3 linked regions of the Teredinibacter purpureus genome follow. The protein of the gene in region 3 interacts with the protein of the main gene of each other region in a pairwise test. Links are inferred from orthologs where the notes say so. Each region holds a gene or a part of one and is shown on either strand. Other genes may lie near its edges. The genes, in order: H5647_RS02030, ung and ndk.

The links.
Region 1: the proteins of ndk (region 3) and H5647_RS02030 interact in binary tests that used the Escherichia coli proteins (3 or more experiments, as listed by UniProt). The link is inferred for Teredinibacter purpureus from one-to-one orthologs.
Region 2: the proteins of ndk (region 3) and ung interact in binary tests that used the Escherichia coli proteins (3 or more experiments, as listed by UniProt). The link is inferred for Teredinibacter purpureus from one-to-one orthologs.

The regions. Positions count from the first base shown.
Region 1 is NZ_CP060092.1:505,651-508,711, reverse strand. Bases 135-3,033 are described here. They hold H5647_RS02030 (5-formyltetrahydrofolate cyclo-ligase), read right to left. Parts: upstream 1,954-3,033; coding sequence 1,315-1,953; downstream 135-1,314. Other genes in these bases: H5647_RS02010 (UPF0149 family protein), read left to right, coding at 2,954-3,033; H5647_RS02015 (TIGR02449 family protein), read right to left, coding at 2,586-2,795; H5647_RS02020 (cell division protein ZapA), read right to left, coding at 2,272-2,559; H5647_RS02035 (hypothetical protein), read left to right, coding at 1,015-1,161; H5647_RS02040 (FeoA family protein), read right to left, coding at 286-600. Outside these bases: more of feoB, read right to left, coding at 1-134; more of H5647_RS02010, read left to right, coding at 3,034-3,061. UniProt on the Escherichia coli protein: Involved in the removal of 5-formyltetrahydrofolate.
Region 2 is NZ_CP060092.1:4,113,555-4,116,506, reverse strand. The notes cover bases 1-2,790. They hold ung (uracil-DNA glycosylase), read left to right. Parts: upstream 1-945; coding sequence 946-1,635; downstream 1,636-2,790. Other genes in these bases: pckA (phosphoenolpyruvate carboxykinase (ATP)), read left to right, coding at 1,958-2,790; lysS (lysine--tRNA ligase), read left to right, coding at 1-933. Also shown: more of pckA, read left to right, coding at 2,791-2,952. UniProt on the Escherichia coli protein: Excises uracil residues from the DNA which can arise as a result of misincorporation of dUMP residues by DNA polymerase or due to deamination of cytosine.
Region 3 is NZ_CP060092.1:2,902,639-2,905,505, reverse strand. Bases 114-2,818 are described here. They hold ndk (nucleoside-diphosphate kinase), read right to left. Parts: upstream 1,827-2,818; coding sequence 1,401-1,826; downstream 114-1,400. Other genes in these bases: H5647_RS12755 (SufE family protein), read right to left, coding at 2,747-2,818; H5647_RS12760 (glutathione peroxidase), read left to right, coding at 2,115-2,675; rlmN (23S rRNA (adenine(2503)-C(2))-methyltransferase RlmN), read right to left, coding at 166-1,371; pilW (type IV pilus biogenesis/stability protein PilW), read right to left, coding at 114-133. In the rest of the region: more of pilW, read right to left, coding at 1-113; more of H5647_RS12755, read right to left, coding at 2,819-2,867. UniProt on the Escherichia coli protein: Major role in the synthesis of nucleoside triphosphates other than ATP. The ATP gamma phosphate is transferred to the NDP beta phosphate via a ping-pong mechanism, using a phosphorylated active-site intermediate.

The sequences.
Region 1 (3,061 bases), 2.4 Mb from region 3 along the record:
ATAAGGTCGGGTTGGCCGCTGAGAACATAGTCAAGCGCGACTCTAGCTTCTAGTCCGTGGCTCTCATCGTGCAGTGTATAAACGCCGGGCAGGTCAACGAGGAGTGCGGTATTCGAGCCAAGAAGAAGCTTTCCATCTTTTCGTTCAACGGTTACGCCGGGCCAATTTCCGGTGCGTTGGCGTGTACCCGTCAATCGGTTAAATAGTGTGGTTTTACCGCAATTAGGGGTGCCGATAAGGGCGATTTCTTTCACTTAATGGTTCTCTGTTCTTGGGCGCCGACAACTAAGACTGAATCGATACGGAAATGAATGCTGCCTCGTCCGAGCGAATAGAGAAAAGCGTGCCGCGACATTTAATTTGCATGGGGCCAGTTCTTTGATGCCGGTGTAGCACCTGAACAAGAACGCCAGGTTTTAGTCCCAGCGCACCACATTGGCGATGTAGGGATGGGTTATGCCCTAACAGCGAGTGGATGGTTGCCTTGGTGCCAATGGCGAGTTCGTTTAGCGTGATTGACATAGGCTGATGTGACTCAAGAGCGGGTTGTTGACTGTAAGTAATAATAATTCTTATTTGGGAATCGTTATTGATATTCATCAACCCTTTTGCGTTCTCATTATTCTTTATGACTAAAAATTCTACACATTGTTGATTTTGAGGACAGCGAAGCCTATATTAGTGCCGCAGCAATAGGCCAATAACATGAAAATTCTTCGTGATATAGCGTGCTTTAGTAACAATAAAGTTTGATAATCACCACGTTATGAGGAATTGAGTCACGCTTTGGTGTGAGTGTTCACTTGTTCTGTGAGCCATTAAGCATTGGGCGTAGTTGTTGCTGGAAGGTTAGTGAACTCGCGGTAAACTGTAATTTAAGAAGCACATTAGACTTGGGTTTGAGGTGCTTTTACCTAAATTGGTACACATCGTGCTCCTAGCTTATCGGAATCGAATTAGTTCACTAATCGAAGGCTAATTAAAAAATAAGATAAGAGCGTAGAGGATTAAATCGTGAAAACTGATGTATTGACTCTAGCCGCCATAATTTTTGTTGTTGGATTATTGGCGACCGGACTAAGCGCTACAGATAATACTGATAGTGCCGCATTGGATGCGCCCGCCGCTGAATTACACCAAGGGGTAGTGGTAAAGCGGTAGTGTAAGGTTATAAAGGCTGACCATTAGAAGTGAAATAGTGCGTTAGGGGTGTGTATTACTAACGTTCGCCAACTTTATTTAACGTGCGCCCTGCACATGTATTAGACGCTAATCCGTATTGAGCAGTGGGTTGGTGTTTTTCGTTTACTCACCTTATTTTGTTTCTCGCTTCAACCCGGTCCGTTGGGCTTGAGAGCTGTTGTTTGCACCTTTATTGTGCGTACGAGACCGAATAATACATTGGTCCGTTACGATAAAATCCATTGGTATATCCCAATGCTCTATCTCCAGTTGTGGGCGCTCTTGACACCGATGCGCGAGCCCGATTAATACGGGTGGCAAGAACGGATGCCGCCGCTTATAGGCAAAGGTTCTATCGTAGAAGCCGCCGCCCATGCCCATGCGATTCCCCCTATTATCGAAACCCACTAACGGTAACAGCACCAGATCCAACTGGCGTGTCGCTATAGGCTTATTTAGCGGTAGCGGCTCAGGAATACCAAAACGGTTGGGGGTTAATTTGGCGCCTTGACGGTAGGGCCGAAAAATCATTTTCTGTCGCGTGAGTACAGGGTAGTAAACGTGCTTGTGCTGTCGTAGCGCCATGGCGGCAATAAAGTGAGGCGATATCTCGCCATCGTTAGCAAAATAAAGGGCGATACGAGTTGCGCGCTGATAGTCTGGCAAGCGGGCTATATTTCTACACAGGGCATAAGCCGCAGAGCGTTGCTCAGAAGGCGTTAATGTCTTGCGTAGACGCCTCAATTGGTGGCGTTGGACAGACCTATTCATGGTGGAAAAGTGCTTTGACTGCGTACGAGAGAAGCGCTGGGAGCTGGGTGTGGAGGGGTTGAGGTTGTAAAGTCCCGGGAATGCCGCTGTTAACCATTACCTTGAACCCGACGATTCAAGGGGGAGGGAACTGCAATGCGTCAGGCTTTCCGTCGAGCGGACATGCACACAGCACAAACGAGTAGCCTCCTAACAAAACTTTATCGGCTCAGGGATTTAGCCAACTGGCAAACACCCCAGGAGCACTCAGTATAGCATTGAGATTTTGGCTGAACAGTCTTGACATTCATCTAATTGAAAACTTAATCACACGCTTGGTTAATCGCCCAGCGCTTTGCTTAATTTCGCGGCCATGCGTTCTAGAGTGGTCTCATCTTCATTGCTAGTGGGTACCGTTATTGCTTGCTGGAGTTCGTAGCACAAGTTTAGGGCCGTCATTACTGCAACGCGTTCCAATCCGATAACATTGCCGCTACTGCGAACAGTGCGCATGCGTTCGTCTAGCTCTTCAGCAGCGCGATGAAGAGCGTCGCGCTCGCTAGGAGGGCAGGCAATCTGGTAATCTTTGTCTAGGATATTCACGTGTACGGGAGTCTGGTCGCTCATGCTCGCATCCGGTTCTTCTACAGTACTCAAGATTCCGCCTCTAAGTTTTTAAGTCGCGCAATCATCGCTTCAATGCGCGTACGTGCCAGCTCATTTTTTTCTATTAGGCGCGCGCGCTCCTGCTGCCAATCTGTTTCTTTGGTTCGCAGCGAGGTGTTTTCTTTCTCGAGTCGAGTACATAGGCTAATGAGTTCGTCCAGCCTAGCTTCAACGTCGTTTAGCAATCGATTAGTCATATGCGTTAAGGTGCTGTCGTTTCTATAATGGGCCAGCAATATCCAGTGTCAACTATGTGCATGTTAATAGCAATTTTAGAAAAGTATAGTGCTTTCTTGTTCTGCCTTGGTGCAGTTAGGCCGAAGAATCGATACTTTTTGAACCGTAAGAGGTTTTTATGAGTGGTTTGTTTGAGTTTTATTTTGTAAATGATCAATTAATGAATATGGGTAGTGTGAATTCTGCAGCGGAGCTACAGGGCGTTTTGTGTGGTCGGTTGTGTACA
Region 2 (2,952 bases), 1.2 Mb from region 3 along the record:
GAAGTAGAAACGCCAATGCTACAAGCGATTCCTGGTGGTGCCACTGCCCGACCGTTTGAAACCTTTCATAATGCGTTAGATATCGACATGTATTTACGCATCGCCCCAGAGCTGTATTTAAAGCGTTTAGTGGTTGGGGGCTTCGAGCGCGTGTACGAAATTAACCGCAACTTTCGTAACGAAGGCTTGAGTACGCGACATAACCCTGAGTTCACCATGCTGGAGTTTTATCAGGCCTATGCCGACTACAACGACCTAATGGATTTAACCGAAGATATGTTGCGTAAACTGACCCAATCAGTTTTGGGTTCCACAGAGGTTGCCAGCACTAAACCGGCAAAAGAAGGTGAAGAGCCCGAAGTTGTTATGTACGATTTTTCTAAACCCTTTTTGAGGTTAAGTATTGTCGACTCAATTTTGCACTTTAACCCTGAATTAACGGCCGATGATATTAATGAGTTTGAGCCGGCTAAAAAAGTGGCTGAGAGCTTGGGTATACCGCTTAAAAGTATTTGGGGTTTGGGTAAAATTCAAATCGAAATTTTTGAGAAAACTGTAGAGCATCGTTTAGAGCAGCCTACTTTTATTACTCAATACCCAACAGAAGTCTCGCCACTTGCGCGTCGCAACGACGACAATCCGTTTGTAACGGACCGCTTTGAGTTTTTTGTGGGTGGGCGTGAGATTGCCAATGGCTTTTCTGAGCTTAACGACGCAGAAGATCAAGCCGAACGTTTTCAAGCCCAGGTCGCGGAAAAAGATGCGGGAGATGACGAAGCCATGCATTTCGATGCGGATTATATACGCGCACTAGAATATGGTTTACCGCCAACCGCAGGCGAAGGTATCGGAATCGATCGATTGGTCATGTTGTTGACAGACTCCGCATCTATTCGTGACGTATTACTGTTTCCCCATATGCGTCCCGAATAAGCTAGCCTTCTTGTGAGTAATAAACGGTGGGCGGGGTTAAAACTGCATTCTAGTTGGCGAGATGTAATCGGAGATGAATTCGATAAACCGTACATGCGCCAACTCAATCAGTTTTTAGAAAAGGAAACGCAGGCGGGGAAAACACTATTTCCGCCTGCCGATCTTATCTTTAACGCGTTAAATGCTACACGGTTTTCCGATATTAAGGTTGTCATCCTGGGGCAGGACCCGTACCACGGGCCAGGCCAAGCGCATGGGCTGTGTTTTTCCGTGTTGCCTAGCGTACGCATTCCTCCGTCTCTTCGGAATATATTCAAAGAGTTGGCACAGGATATTGATCTACCTATGCCAACAGAGGGCTGTCTACAGGCTTGGGCAGAGCAAGGTGTTTTACTGTTAAATGCCACTTTAACCGTTGAAGGGGGGCAGGCGGGCTCGCACCAGCGTAAAGGTTGGGAAACGTTTACGGATGCGGTTATTAACGCGGTAAATATCCATAAGAAAAATGTGGTATTTTTGCTGTGGGGTAGTTATGCCCACAAAAAGGGGCAGTACATTGATTCGGCGCGCCATTATATCTTAACGTCGCCCCATCCATCGCCGCTTTCGGCTCACCGAGGTTTTTTTGGGAACAATCATTTCTCTAAAACCAATGTTTATTTAGCCTCTCTAGGCTTGTCTCCTATCGATTGGTCAGCGTAGTATTCTTGTCTTTCTTCCGCTGGGTTAATAACTCAATGGAACGTCCATTCTGTTACTTATAGCGCGGCATTAAAAAAACGTATATTTTTGCGCGAGGGTTCAAATTTGCGACTATTTTCTTTAAGTAGAGCCATTCCTTGACGTGCGTCAACCGCAAAATTTCCCTGCGATTCACCGCTTCCATATAATGGAAACCGTGATAAGGCAAATCGACATAAGTTTGCTGAATAACCCTAAGAGGCATTTTACGCTACAACGCACGGGTTCTAGCAGAGTCGAAAGAAATTTTTATTACCCACCAATACAATTGGGAGACGACATAATGGCTGTAAAGTTAGACCTTTCCAAATATGGTATCCAAAATGTGACGGAGATCGTCTATAACCCTTCTTACGAGCAATTGTTTGAAGAAGAGACGAACCCGAATCTGGAAGGCTATGAGCGAGGCGTGGTAACAGAGCTAGGTGCAGTAAATGTTAACACAGGTATTTTTACTGGCCGTTCCCCGAAAGATAAATTTATCGTATTTGATGATGTGAGCAAGGAACACCTCTGGTGGGATTCCGACATCGCTCACAACGATAACAAGCCAATCACCCCTGAAGCGTGGAAAGACTTAAAGCAATTGGTGGTTGATGAGCTGTCAGGTAATCGTCTGTTTGTGGTAGATACTTTCTGTGGCGCGAACGAAGATACTCGTATGAAAGTGCGCTTTATTGTTGAAGTTGCATGGCAGGCACACTTTGTAACCAACATGTTTATTCGCCCTTCTGCTGAAGAGCTAGAAAATTTTGGTGAGCCAGACTTCGTTGTAATGAACGGTTCCAAAACCTCTAACCCTAAGTGGAAAGAGCACGGCATGAATTCAGAAGTATTCACCGTGTTTAACATGACTGAAAAAATGCAGGTTATCGGTGGTACTTGGTACGGCGGCGAAATGAAAAAAGGTATGTTCGCCATGATGAACTACTACCTACCCTTAAAGCATATGGCTTCTATGCACTGTTCTGCCAACGTAGGTGAAGAGGACGACGTTGCCATTTTCTTCGGGTTATCAGGCACCGGTAAAACAACACTATCTACTGATCCAAAACGTAAATTAATTGGTGATGACGAGCACGGTTGGGATGACACAGGTGTCTTTAACTTCGAAGGCGGCTGCTACGCAAAAACCATTAACTTAGACCCAGCAAGTGAGCCCGATATTTATGCGGCGATCAAGCGCGATGCGTTGCTGGAAAATGTAACGGTTGATGCAAATGGTAAAATCGATTTCGACGATGGCTCAGTTACCGAGAATACTCGTGTATCTTACCC
Region 3 (2,867 bases):
TGGCCTCCAAGGCCTCATGCTTATCGCGCTTAGGCTTTGGGTTTTCAATAGTTGTGACGCAGCCACTCAAGCCGCAAACAAAAATAAAGCCTAGCAATACTGCTTTGCCCGAAAACTCCCAGCATTTCGTCACGCACTACTCCCTTATAATTTCTCAGCTATTGTTTAGTCATCGATCATTTTAACGGGAATCACCCCGTCTTCAGCTTTCATTAGCGCGGCATGATCTAACCTATAACGCTGACTGCGTTTTGTTCTATCCTGAACCTGCCCAGCCAATTGACCGCATGCTGCGTCAATATCTTCACCACGCGTGGTACGCACTGTTGTGGTATACCCAGCTTCAATCAAAATAGTTTGAAAGCGGCGAATAGCGTTATTACTGGCGCGCTTATAATTAGACAGTGAAAAAGGGTTGAAAGGAATCAAATTGATCTTAACAGGCACGTCTTTTAGTAATTCTGCTAGCTCGTACGCATGTTCTGGCCGATCGTTGAGCTGATCAATGAGAGTATATTCGATCGTGATTTTACGTCGAGTATCCGGCACGCCCTCGATATACCGCTTTGCAGAGTCAAGCAACTGGGCAATAGGGTATTTTTTATTCAGTGGCACCAGCTGGTTACGCAGCTCATCATTAGGGGCATGTAACGAGATTGCTAAACACGCATCAGTATACTGACCCAGGCGGTCTAGAGCAGGCACAACACCCGAGGTACTCAAGGTAACGCGACGCTTTGAAATACAGTATGCGTTGTCATCCATCATTAGCTGCATTGAATCTACAACATTATCAAAATTCAATAATGGCTCGCCCATTCCCATCATGACGACATTCGTCACTCGCCGATCGCCACGTACAGGCTCTTCTTGTAACTGCCCAAACGATTTAGCCGCAATCCATACTTGGCCTATAATCTCGGCGGCAGTAAGGTCTCTATTGAAGCCTTGCTTGCCGGTTGCACAAAAACTGCAATCTAACGAGCAGCCAACCTGAGAAGACACACACAGCGTGCCACGGTCTCCTTCGGGAATAAAGACAGCCTCAATTGCATTGCCACCGCCAACTCTCACCAAAAATTTACGCGTGCCGTCGGCGGAGTCGAGTTGCTGAATAACCTCAGGAACACTTATGACCGCTATAGACGCTAGCTTTTCACGGAGCACTTTACTGATATTGCTCATTTGCTGGAAGTCTGTGACTCCGAGCTGATGAACCCACTTTAATATTTGGGTCGCGCGAAATTTCTTTTCGCCCAAAGACTCAAAAAACGCCTCGAGGCGCCCTTGTGTCATTCCCATCAGATTAATTTTATCGGGTGTTTCGGCTGTACTTTGTACAACAGGAACTGAAGATTGCTCACTACTCACTAATGGATATACCTCAGATTACACCCGCTTTATCGCGGGCATATTTCGTCTTCTTTAAAGAAGTAATTAATTTCACGCACTGCCGATGTTGAACTATCGGAGCCATGCACAGCATTTTCGCCCTTCAAAGTAGCGAAATCTTTACGAATGGTACCCTCCGCCGCCTCTGAAGGGTCGGTAGCTCCCATAATCTCGCGGTTTAATGCAATCGCGCTTTCGCCTTCTAAGACTTGTACAAACGTCGGTCCAGACGTCATAAATTCTACCAATTCGCCGAAAAATGGCTTTTCTTTATGCTCTGCATAAAAACCGCCGGCAATCTCATCGTCCATATGGATTAATCTTGCAGCAACAATTTTTAAGCCTGCCGCCTCAAATCGCATATAAATCTGGCCAATTACATTATTTTTTACTGCATTTGGCTTGATCATGGATAAAGTTCTTTCTATCGCCATCCTTAATTCTCCTTAATATACTCTCTACTCAATACTCCCTGCACCAATATCGAAGGGAGCGTTAAAGCCTCTAGACAGTGAAATTATACGCAGATCACACCCAAAATAGTATGTATCGCATCAAATCGAACACGTCAGCGCAGCGTTACAGCCTATCGCCAAGATCACTCGCCGCTCGAGAATCAGTTGACTCACCCATCCGTAAGCGTATGGTCTGCGTATAAATACTACCATCTCAAAATGGTTATGAAATTCTACTTAGCAGCTTTTTGCAGGGAAATACCTTACATGACAAGATTACAACGTCTCTTTTTCGCGCTAACACTGAGCATAGCACCCAGCGTTAGCGCGGCCGATGCCCCCCAAGCTGAGCAAAGCTGCCCTGCTCTTTTCGACCACGCCTTTAAAAAACTACACAGCAATGACACCTTAAACCTATGCGATCTCTATACCGGCAAGCCCATGATATTAATCAATACAGCGAGCCACTGCGGCTACACCCGCCAGTTTAAAGGCCTAGAAGCTCTCTACCAAAAATACAAAAAGGAAGGTGTCGAATTAGTCGGTTTTGCATCAGACGACTTTAAGCAAGCAGCAAAAAGCGAAATGGAAGCCGCTTCTATTTGCTATAAAAACTATGGGGTGACATTCAGTATGATTGCCCCTACACACGTTCGAGGCGACGATGCTAACGAGGTTTTCACACGGTTAAATCGTCAGGCTGGCAAGCCCAGCTGGAATTTCAACAAATATCTAGTGTCAGCCGACGGCTCACAGATACAACGCTTTGGTAGCAATACCGAACCTACAGATTCAGCTTTAGAAAAAGCACTGATTAAAGCACTTTAAACCACAACAGAGTGCTTTATAACCGCCAAAACCTCTCCGCAAATGGGCAGAGGTTTTTAAGGTAAACCGTATTAATTAGCGGCTTCGAAACGAATACGCTCTACCATCGATTTAAGCCCGTTCCCTCGCGTTGGGCTTAAATGTTTAAGCAAGCCGAGCTGCTCAAAATACGCATTAATATCAAACGCCAAA